4 regions of the Kineococcus sp. GCM10028916 genome follow, and region 3 is predicted to be linked to each of the others. Evidence: predicted binding sites of a transcription regulator. Region 3 holds the regulator's gene; each other region holds the start of a gene.
The links. The regulator LexA, encoded in region 3, represses DNA repair genes until DNA is damaged. The targets are predictions, from matches to a motif close to TCGAACANNTGTTCGA.

Region 1: the regulator LexA is predicted to act here: its motif matches at 1,510-1,525, upstream of ACFQ46_RS14160 (DUF6504 family protein).
Region 2: the regulator LexA is predicted to act here: its motif matches at 877-892, upstream of ruvA (Holliday junction branch migration protein RuvA).
Region 4: the regulator LexA is predicted to act here: its motif matches at 1,324-1,339, upstream of ACFQ46_RS23795 (glycoside hydrolase family 127 protein).

What each region holds. Positions count from the first base shown of each region.
Region 1 is NZ_JBHTFM010000016.1:70,177-72,371, forward strand. Features, by position in the region: gene ACFQ46_RS14150 (DNA polymerase III subunit alpha) at 1-368, opposite strand, end outside; gene ACFQ46_RS14155 (SAV_6107 family HEPN domain-containing protein) at 466-897, opposite strand; gene ACFQ46_RS14160 (DUF6504 family protein) at 957-1,361, opposite strand; gene ACFQ46_RS14165 (DUF6318 family protein) at 1,716-2,195, shown strand, end outside.
Region 2 is NZ_JBHTFM010000001.1:112,365-114,559, forward strand. Features, by position in the region: gene ruvC (crossover junction endodeoxyribonuclease RuvC) at 1-172, shown strand, start outside; gene ACFQ46_RS00585 (dienelactone hydrolase family protein) at 91-807, opposite strand; gene ruvA (Holliday junction branch migration protein RuvA) at 916-1,506, shown strand; gene ruvB (Holliday junction branch migration DNA helicase RuvB) at 1,506-2,195, shown strand, end outside.
Region 3 is NZ_JBHTFM010000013.1:5-2,199, forward strand. Features, by position in the region: partial or broken gene ACFQ46_RS11430 (methyl-accepting chemotaxis protein) at 1-292, shown strand, start outside; gene lexA (transcriptional repressor LexA) at 529-1,212, shown strand; gene ACFQ46_RS11440 (aspartate/glutamate racemase family protein) at 1,187-1,870, opposite strand; gene ACFQ46_RS11445 (ATP-dependent DNA helicase) at 1,902-2,195, opposite strand, start outside.
Region 4 is NZ_JBHTFM010000022.1:22,189-24,383, forward strand. Features, by position in the region: gene ACFQ46_RS23795 (glycoside hydrolase family 127 protein) at 1-1,296, opposite strand, end outside; gene ACFQ46_RS23800 (LacI family DNA-binding transcriptional regulator) at 1,419-2,195, shown strand, end outside.

The DNA.
Region 1 (2,195 bases), on a different contig from region 3:
AGGGCGAGCACGGTGACCCGGGGCAGCCGGGGGTCGACGACCGCCCCACCGCGGGTGGGGTTGCGGGAGGTGGTGCGGCGCAGGGCGACCGAGGGATCGGCCCAGGCCGGCAGACCGTCGACCAACCCGCTGGGGGCGGTGGCGAGGTCGACGCCGAGGGCGGGGGTGATCCCCGCCTCGCTGCAGGCGCGCACGAACTTCACGGCGCCGTAGAGACCGTCGCGGTCGGTGAGGGCGAGGGTCGGCATGTCGAGTTCGGCGGCCCGGGTGACCAGAGCGGTCGGGGTCGAGGTGCCGTAGCGCAGCGAGTAGCCGGAGGCCACGTGCAGGTGCGTGAACGGGGAGTTCGAGGGTGCGGTGGTGCGCATGGGGACGTCCTTCGAGAACGCGCCCGTGGGGAAGGCCGAGCGGAGTGGTGCGAGGTGCTGGGTCGCGGGCGCGTCCGCCGGTGGTCGCCCGCGGCGGTCAGCCGGCCAGCGGGAGGGCGCTGAGCCCGAGCAGCGATTCCACGACGCGGTGGAACTGCTCGGCGTCGGTGAGGAGTTCCTCGGCGGCAGCCTCGTCGACGACGCCGGTCCGGCCGGCCTCGACCGCGGAACGCAACGGGGCGGTCGCGGCGAACCGCTCGGCCCACGCCTGCAGGGCAGGGTCGAAGGCGGGGAGCATCTCCCAGACGCTGCGGGGGCCGCTGCGCCGGGGACTGGTGGGACGTCCGTGGACGGCGACGAGGGCAGCGCCCGCGCGCAGGGCGGCGAGGTGGGCGTGGACGTAGCGCTCGGCGGTGTCGTCGGAGCGCAGGGCGACGAGCAGTTCGTCCTCGCAGCGCTCGAGCAGGTCGAGAGCAGCGGTGGTCAGCGGGCGCGGGAGACCCTGGGGGACGTCGAGGGTGGCGGGCATCGCGTTCTCCTCCGTGATCGGTCGGTCTGGTGCGGTTCGGTGAGGGGTCGGGCGGCGGGTCAGTCGCTGACGCGCAGCAACTGCCAGCCGTCCGATCCGTCAGGAGAAGGAGTAGCAGCGCCCTCCGACACAGCCGCCGTTCCGGGCGGGACGCGTCGGGCGAGGTCGTAGACACCGACCGCACCGGAGCGCCCGACGCTGGCCTCGACGCGGAAGACCTCGCGTTCGAGGTCGCCGATCTCGAGGACGGGACGGACCGCGGTCGCCGTACCGCCTCCCGTCGGGCCGTCCCCGTGGACGGCGGCGACGGCCGGGTGCTCCCACCAGGCGCTGCGTTCACGCCACCGGGACAGGACCGCGCGCACGAGGTAGAGCCGTCCGTGCCAGACGAACTGGGCGGGTTCGTCGGGCGCCTCCCCCACCGCACCGGACCGGACGTGGACCTCGTCGAAGAACCGTCGCACCGCTGTCACCTTCCCCACTCGAGCCGGCGCTGCGGTGGATCACCCGCAGCGCGGCGAGCCGGGGGAAGCGGCCCGCGACGACACGCCCGGAGCGCGGCCCGCGGAGCTTCCCCTCCCCCCGGACCGCGCCACCGGGCGGTCACCACGTTCGAACACCGGTTCGAACGCAACTCGAAGCTACACCACCCCACTCAGGGGTCGTCAACGGTGAACCGGGTCATCCACAGAGCGGAGAGTCCCTCCCCAGGGACGGAGGGTGAGCGCTCGTGAGGGGTCACCCGAACGGCCGACAGGTTGTCCACAGACGCCGTCCGGCGGTGCCTCCGAGAGCCACGACCGTGCGACCGTGCCGCAGTGATCCAGCTTCACCGCGCCGCCGCACCCCTCGTCGCACTCGCCGCCACCGGCCTGCTCGTCGGGTGTTCGAACGAGACCGTCGCCGCACCCGTCGCGAGTTCCACGACCACCGCGACGAGCGGCCCCGTCGCGACCCCGACGCCGTCGGCCACGCCCGTCGCGACGCCGACCCCGGTGGCGACGAAGGACTTCCCGGTCCCGGAGCAGGACGACCTGAGTCGGACGTTCACGGTGGACGGGGCCGGGACGTTCGCGGCCTACTTCACGCGGGTCCTGAACTACTCACGCGCAACGGGAGACCCCACGTTGCTGCGGTCGATCTCTGATCCCAACTGTGGTGGATGCACCTTCTACGCCGCTGAAATCGATGAATATCGCAGCAAGGGGTACTCATCAGACGGTTTCATCGTCCAGTTCACCGGCACCCGAGTTGACTCCTGGAACCCAGAAGCCGGTGAGATCGGATTGACGATCCTG
Region 2 (2,195 bases), on a different contig from region 3:
CTGGCGCGGCGGGGCGACCTCCCGGCTGGAGGCCGCCGCGCACACCGCCCTCGTCACGGGCCGGCGCAACGCCTACGCGGAGGCGGAGGCTCAGGCGCGCTCGGCCGCGAGCCGACCGCGCAGGAAGGCCGTCGTGCGCTCCCAGGCCAGCTCGGCCGACTCGGGCCGGTAGCTCGGGCGTTCGTCGTTGTAGAACGCGTGCGGGGCCGGGTAGACCTCCATCGTCACCTCGACCCCCGCCTGCTCGCGGATGCGGGCCTCGGTGGCGCGCACACCCTCCAGCGGGACGGAGGTGTCCTCGGCGCCGTAGTGGCCCAGCACCGGCGCTCGCAGGCCGGAGTAGTCGGTGTCCGGGCCGGGGAGCCCGTACCAGGGCACCGCCGCGCCGATCCGGTCGCCCTGCTGCGCGGCCAGGGTCAGCACGAAGCCCCCGCCCATGCAGAAGCCGACGACCCCGGCGCGCTCCGAGGTGGTCCCGGGCAGGTCGAGCAGGTACGTGACGGCCCCGGCGAGGTCGCGGGCCGCGTCCTCGGCGGGCAGGTCCGTGAGCAGCTGCGCCGCCTCGGCGGAGTCGTGGGTCGTGCGCCCGCCGTAGAGGTCCGGGGCCAGAGCCACGAAGCCCTCCCGGGCGAGGCGGTCGACGATGCCGGCGATGTGGTCGGTGAGGCCCCACCACTCCTGGACGACGATGACGCCCGGGCCGCTGCCGGACTCGGGGACGCGGAGGTAGCCGTGGGCGTGGCCGGACTCGGTGGCGCTGTCGAAGGTGACGTTCTGGCGGGGGTTCGCGGTCTTCTCGTGGGTCACGGCAGCACTCTGCCCCCAGGGCCCGCGCGGCGCGCCTGAGGGGTCGTGTCGGAGGAGCCGTCTAGCCTCTCGTACAAGTGTTCGTCGGGTGTCTCGGAGGTCGTGCTGGTGATCGCGTCGGTGCGTGGGCAGGTGCTCGCGGTGCGGCTGGACTCCGCGGTCGTGGAGGTGGGCGGCGTGGGGATGTTCGTCCTGGCCGCGCCCGCCACGCTGGCCGGTCTGCGCGTGGGCCAGGAGGCGTTGCTGCACACCACGTTGGTGGTGCGAGAGGACTCCCTGACGCTGTTCGGCTTCGCCGACGCCGACGAGAAGGAGGTCTTCGAGGTCGTGCAGACCGCCTCCGGGGTCGGGCCGAAGATGGCGCTGGCCATGTTGGCGGTGCACCGCCCCGACGGGATCCGCGCGGCCGTCGCGTCCGAGGACCACGCGGCCCTCGTCCGGGTGCCGGGCATCGGCAAGAAGACCGCCCAGCGCATCTGCCTGGAACTGGGGGACCGCCTCGGGCCGCCCTCGGGGTCGATCGCGCCGGCGGCCTCGCCCTCGGGCGGGGACGCGCGCAAGGACCGGGTGGTCGAGGCCCTGGTCGGGCTGGGTTACCCGCTCAAGCAGGCCGGTGACGTCGTGGAGGTCGTGCTCGACGACGACCTCGACGTGCCCGGCGTCCTGCGGGCGGCGCTGCGCCACCTGTCGGGTCGCTGATGGAGGACCGGCTGGTGACGACGGGGGCCGACGATCGTGAGCGCGCGGCCGAGTCCGCGCTGCGCCCCCACGGCCTCGACGAGTTCGTCGGGCAGAAGGTCGTGCGGGAGCAGCTCGCGCTCGTCCTCGACGCCGCCAAGGCGCGCGGGATGCCGAGCGACCACGTCCTCTTCTCGGGTCCGCCCGGGCTGGGCAAGACGACGCTGGCGATGATCGTGGCCTCCGAGATGGGCGCCCCGCTGCGCCAGTCCAGCGGTCCGGCCATCCAGCACGCGGGGGACCTCGCGGCGGTGCTGAGCTCGCTCGACGAGGGTGAGGTGCTGTTCCTGGACGAGATCCACCGGATGGCGCGCCCGGCCGAGGAGATGCTCTACATCGCCATGGAGGACTACCGCGTCGACGTCATCGTCGGCAAGGGCGCAGGGGCCACGGCGATCCCGCTGGAGCTGCCGAAGTTCACCCTGGTCGGGGCGACGACGCGGGCCGGCCTGCTCCCGGCGCCGCTGCGCGACCGGTTCGGCTTCACCGGCTACCTCGACTTCTACACGCCCGCGGAGCTCGTGCAGGTGTTGCGCCGCAGCGCTTCCCTGCTCGGGGTGCAGCTCACCGCGGAGGGGGCCGCCGAGATCGGCGGCCGCTCGCGAGGGACGCCCCGCATCGCCAACCGGTTGCTGCGCCGGGTCCGCGAC
Region 3 (2,195 bases):
GGAGGCGGCTTCGGCGATCGCGGAGATCACCGAGGTCATCGCCCGCATCGACGGGTTGCAGGCCACGATCGCCGCGGCGGTGGAGGAGCAGTCGGCGACGACGTCGGAGATGGTGCGCAACGTCACCGAGGTGTCTTCGGGGAGTCAGGAGATCGCGTTGAACATCTCCGGCATCGCCGCTGCGGCGGATCAGACCACGGCGGGGGCGACCCACACGGCCACCACCGCCGGAGAGGTCTCGCGCACCGCCAACGAACTCAGCGAGCTCGTCAGCCACTTCACCCTCGCCTGATCCACCCCCCCTCCGGACCCACCGGCGCCGTCCCGCACCCCGCGGGGCGGCGTCGTCCGGTGGTGCCCTCGACACGCCGGTTCGAACACGTGTTTGATCCTCGCCCCCCGGGTGACTACCGTGACGTGGATCGGACCCCAGGACGGGGCCCGGTCGTACGACTCACGCGGAACGACAGGGAGAGTGACGTGGCCGACGTGCTGGACGGATCCGGCGACACCGGACAGGTGGCGCCGATGGCCTCGGTCCACCACTTCCCCGACGGTCCCTACGGCCGCGACGGACTCACCCACCGCCAGCGTCGGGTGCTCGCCGCCATCCAGGAGTGCGTCGAGCAGCGGGGTTACCCGCCGAGCATGCGAGAGATCGGTCAGGCCGTCGGCCTCACCAGCCCCAGCAGCGTCGCGCACCAGGTGAAGACCCTCGAGAAGCTGGGCTACCTGCGCAAGGACCCGCGCCGTCCGCGGACCCTCGAGGTCGTCTCGCCGGCGTCGGCCCGCGGCACCATCGACGGGTTCGAGGCCACCGCGGCCGACGGCCGCCCGCGTCCGCGCTACGTCCCGGTCGTCGGCCGGATCGCCGCCGGTGGCCCGATCCTCGCCGAGGAACTGGTGGAGGACGTCTTCGCGCTCCCCGCGCAGCTCGTCGGCGCCGGTGAGCACTTCATGCTCAAGGTGGTCGGGGAGTCGATGATCGACGCCGCCATCTGCGACGGCGACTGGGTGGTCGTGCGCCAGCAGCCGACGGCCGAGAACGGCGACGTCGTGGCCGCCATGATCGACGGCGAGGCAACGGTGAAGGTGCTGCAGCGCAAGGACGGTCACGTCCAGCTGATGCCCCGCAACCCCCTCTTCGCCCCGATCGACGGCGACGAGGCGACGATCCTCGGCAAGGTCACGGCCGTGCTGCGAAGCCTCTGAGCGAGGTCACCAGTTCGACGGCCGCCTCGATCGCCAACCGGGGCGAGGTGAGGACCGGCACGTGCAGGTCGCGCAGCAACGGCGCCGCGTCGACCATGCTCGCCTGGGCCAGGACGACGACGTCCACGGGCGGGTCGAGCGCCCGCACCTGGGTCCGGACGGCCTCCGCGACCCCGGTCGTGTAGGTCAGGACGTCGCCGGACTCGAAGGACGAGAAGGTGTCCGGGCAGCGGACCTCGATCAGCTGCACGGCCCGACCGGTGGTCTCCGCGCACTCGCGCAGCAGCGGCAACACGGTCGCCGCGGCCTCGTCCAGCGAGCTCACGACCGCGATCCGCCGCCCGGCCAGGACGGCGGCCTCGGCCATCGGGCGGTCGACCCGGACGACGCGCAGACCCATCTCGGCACCGACGGCCTTGGCCGTGGGGCCGACGGTCGAGCAGGTGCAGACGACGACGTCCGCGCCCTCCCCCACCAGTCGGCGCAGCCGGTCGGCCAAGGCCGGACGGACGCTGTCGATCCCGCGGTCCCGCGCCGTGGTGAGCAGGCCCGTGTCGACGAGGTGACGGTCGGCGACGGTGTCGTCCCGCTCGTTCAGGAGATCGCGGAAGGCGCGCACGTGGGCGTGCGCGGTGTGCAGGAAGCCGACGGTGGCCACCTCACGAGCATGCCACCCCGGACGCACGGCGTCAGCCACCGCTACCCAGACGCCGCAACGCCTCCAGCACGGTGGGGGTCGAGGTGGTGGACCAGAAGTCGGGCAGGCTGTCGCGCAGGAACCCGCCGTAGCGGGCCGTCGCGAGCCGCGAGTCGAGCACCGCGACGACACCGCGGTCACCGGTGGCCCGGATCAACCGCCCCGCCCCCTGGGCGAGGCGCACCGCGGCGTGGGCCGCCGAGACGGACACGAACCCGTTGCCGCCGGCCGCGTCGACGGCCCGCGCGCGGGCCGACATCAGCGGGTCGTCGGGTCGGGGGAAGGG
Region 4 (2,195 bases), on a different contig from region 3:
GGCCGAACTGGTGGCGACGTAGGCGTCCAGGCTGGACAGCGTCCGCATGATGTTGGGCGGGCAGCACGCGCAGTCGAACCAGGCCCGGCGGCCGTGGGTCGCGCTGCGTTCCTCCTCGGCGTGCGCACCGTGGCGCAGCTGCAGCGCGTTGACGTAGAAGTACTCCGTCCCGGCGAGGGAGACGCCGGGCAGGAACGCGTTGTAGAGGGTCCGTTCGACGAGGTCGGCGTAGCGGGAGTCCCCCGTCGCCAGCAGCATCCGCCAGGTCCACTGGACGCTGCCGATGGCGGCGCAGGTCTCGGCGTAGGCGCGGTCGGGGCTGAGCTCGTGGTGGTCGCCGAACTGCTCCCAGTCCCAGCGGGAACCGATGCCACCGGTGACGTAGGTCTTGGAGGCGAGCATGCCCTCCCACTGCCGCGTGAGGGCGGCGAGCAACCCGGCGTCGGAGGTCTCGGCCGCCACGTCGGCGGCACCGGCGGTGAAGTACACGGCGCGGACGGAGTGACCCTCGGGCGAGGTCTGCTCGCGCACGGGGACGCGGTCGGAGAAGTACGTGGGTTCCTTGCCGTGCAGCCGCTCGATGATCCCGGTGCCGCGGGCGTCGACGAACCAGGTGGCGAGGTCGAGGTACTCGTGCTTCCCCGTCTCGCGGAAGAGTTCGACCAGGCCCATCTCGACGACGGGGTGACCGTCGACCTCTTCCGTCTTCCCGGCGCCGAAGGTGACGACGAGGTGGTCGGCCAGCTTCACGGCGACGTCGAGCAGGCGGGTCTCGCCGGTGCCGCGGTGGACGGCGACGGCGGCCTGGAAGAGGTGTCCGGCGCAGTAGTGCTCGTGGCTCCAGGGCAGGTCGACGTAGCGCTCGCCCTTCCCGCGGACCTGCTGGACGGAGTCGAGGTAGCCGTCCTCGGCCTGCGCGGCGGCGACGACGTCGCTGACCTCGCGGATCCAGGCGAGGATCTGCTCGTCCGCGCCGCGCCCGTGCTCCCACCCGGCGGCCTCGAGCCACTTGTAGACGTCGGAGTCCATGAAGATCGGGCCCTTGACCTCGCCCTGCTCCGTCCCCGCGGCGATCCGCAGGTTGCGCAGGTTGCCGGCCGTCTCGAGCTTCTCGTAGCCCGTGCGGATGGCCTGACGGCGGTTGGCCTCCTGGCGTTCGAACCAGAAGCCGCTGGTGATGCGGGAGGCACCGAGCGGGACGGGGTGCAGGACGACAGCGGCGTCGGCCGTCGGCGCGGCGGGGGCGCCGGCGGTGCTGTTCACGGTCAGGTCGGGCCCAGCGGTCGTGCTGGTCATCAGCTCTCCATCGAGTCTCGGAAACGCCGGAACACGTTTTCTGCGGCCACCGTAGAACGCCGCACTGCCGTCGTCAAGGGACCTGTAGTCTGCTGCGACTCACAGGGATCGGAGGGCGAGCGATGACGGAAAGCACCGTTCCGGCTCGGATCGTCGACGTCGCCGCGCTCGCCGGTGTCTCCGCGGGGACGGCGTCCAAGGCCCTCAACGGCACCGGGCAACTGCGCGACGAGACGCGCGAACGGGTCCGCCGGGCCGCCGAGCAGCTCGGCTTCACCCCCGACTCCCTCGGGCGCGGTCTGTCCTCCGGGCGCAGCTACACCGTGGGGCTGATCACCACCGACAGCTTCGGCCGCTTCTCCATCCCCATCCTGCTGGGTGCGGAGAACGCCCTCGGGGCGGGCGAGATGAGCGTGCTGCTCTGCGACAGCCGGGACGACCCGCTGCGCGAGCAGCACTACCTGCGGACGCTGCTGGCCCGCCGGGTCGACGGGATCATCGTCACCGGCCGCCGCACCGAGTCCCGGGCCCCCATCGCGATCCCCGGTCACGTCCCGGTCGTCTACGCCTTCACCCCCTCCCAGGACCCCCGGGACACCTCGCTGACCATCGACCAGAGCGGCGGGGCCGCCGCCGCCGTCCGCCACGTCCTCGACCTCGGACGTCGCCGCATCGCCCACGTCACCGGTCCCGAGGACCACCACGCGGCCCGGGTCCGGCGCGCGGCCGCGGAGGAGACCGCCGGGGACGCCCTCGTCGGGCCGACCCTGCACGGCGACTGGAGCGAACGGTGGGGCCGCCTCGCCGCGGACCTGCTGCTGCGCAAGCACCCCGACCTCGACGCCATCACCTGCGGCAGCGACCAGATCGCCCGCGGCATCTGCGACGGCCTGCGCGAC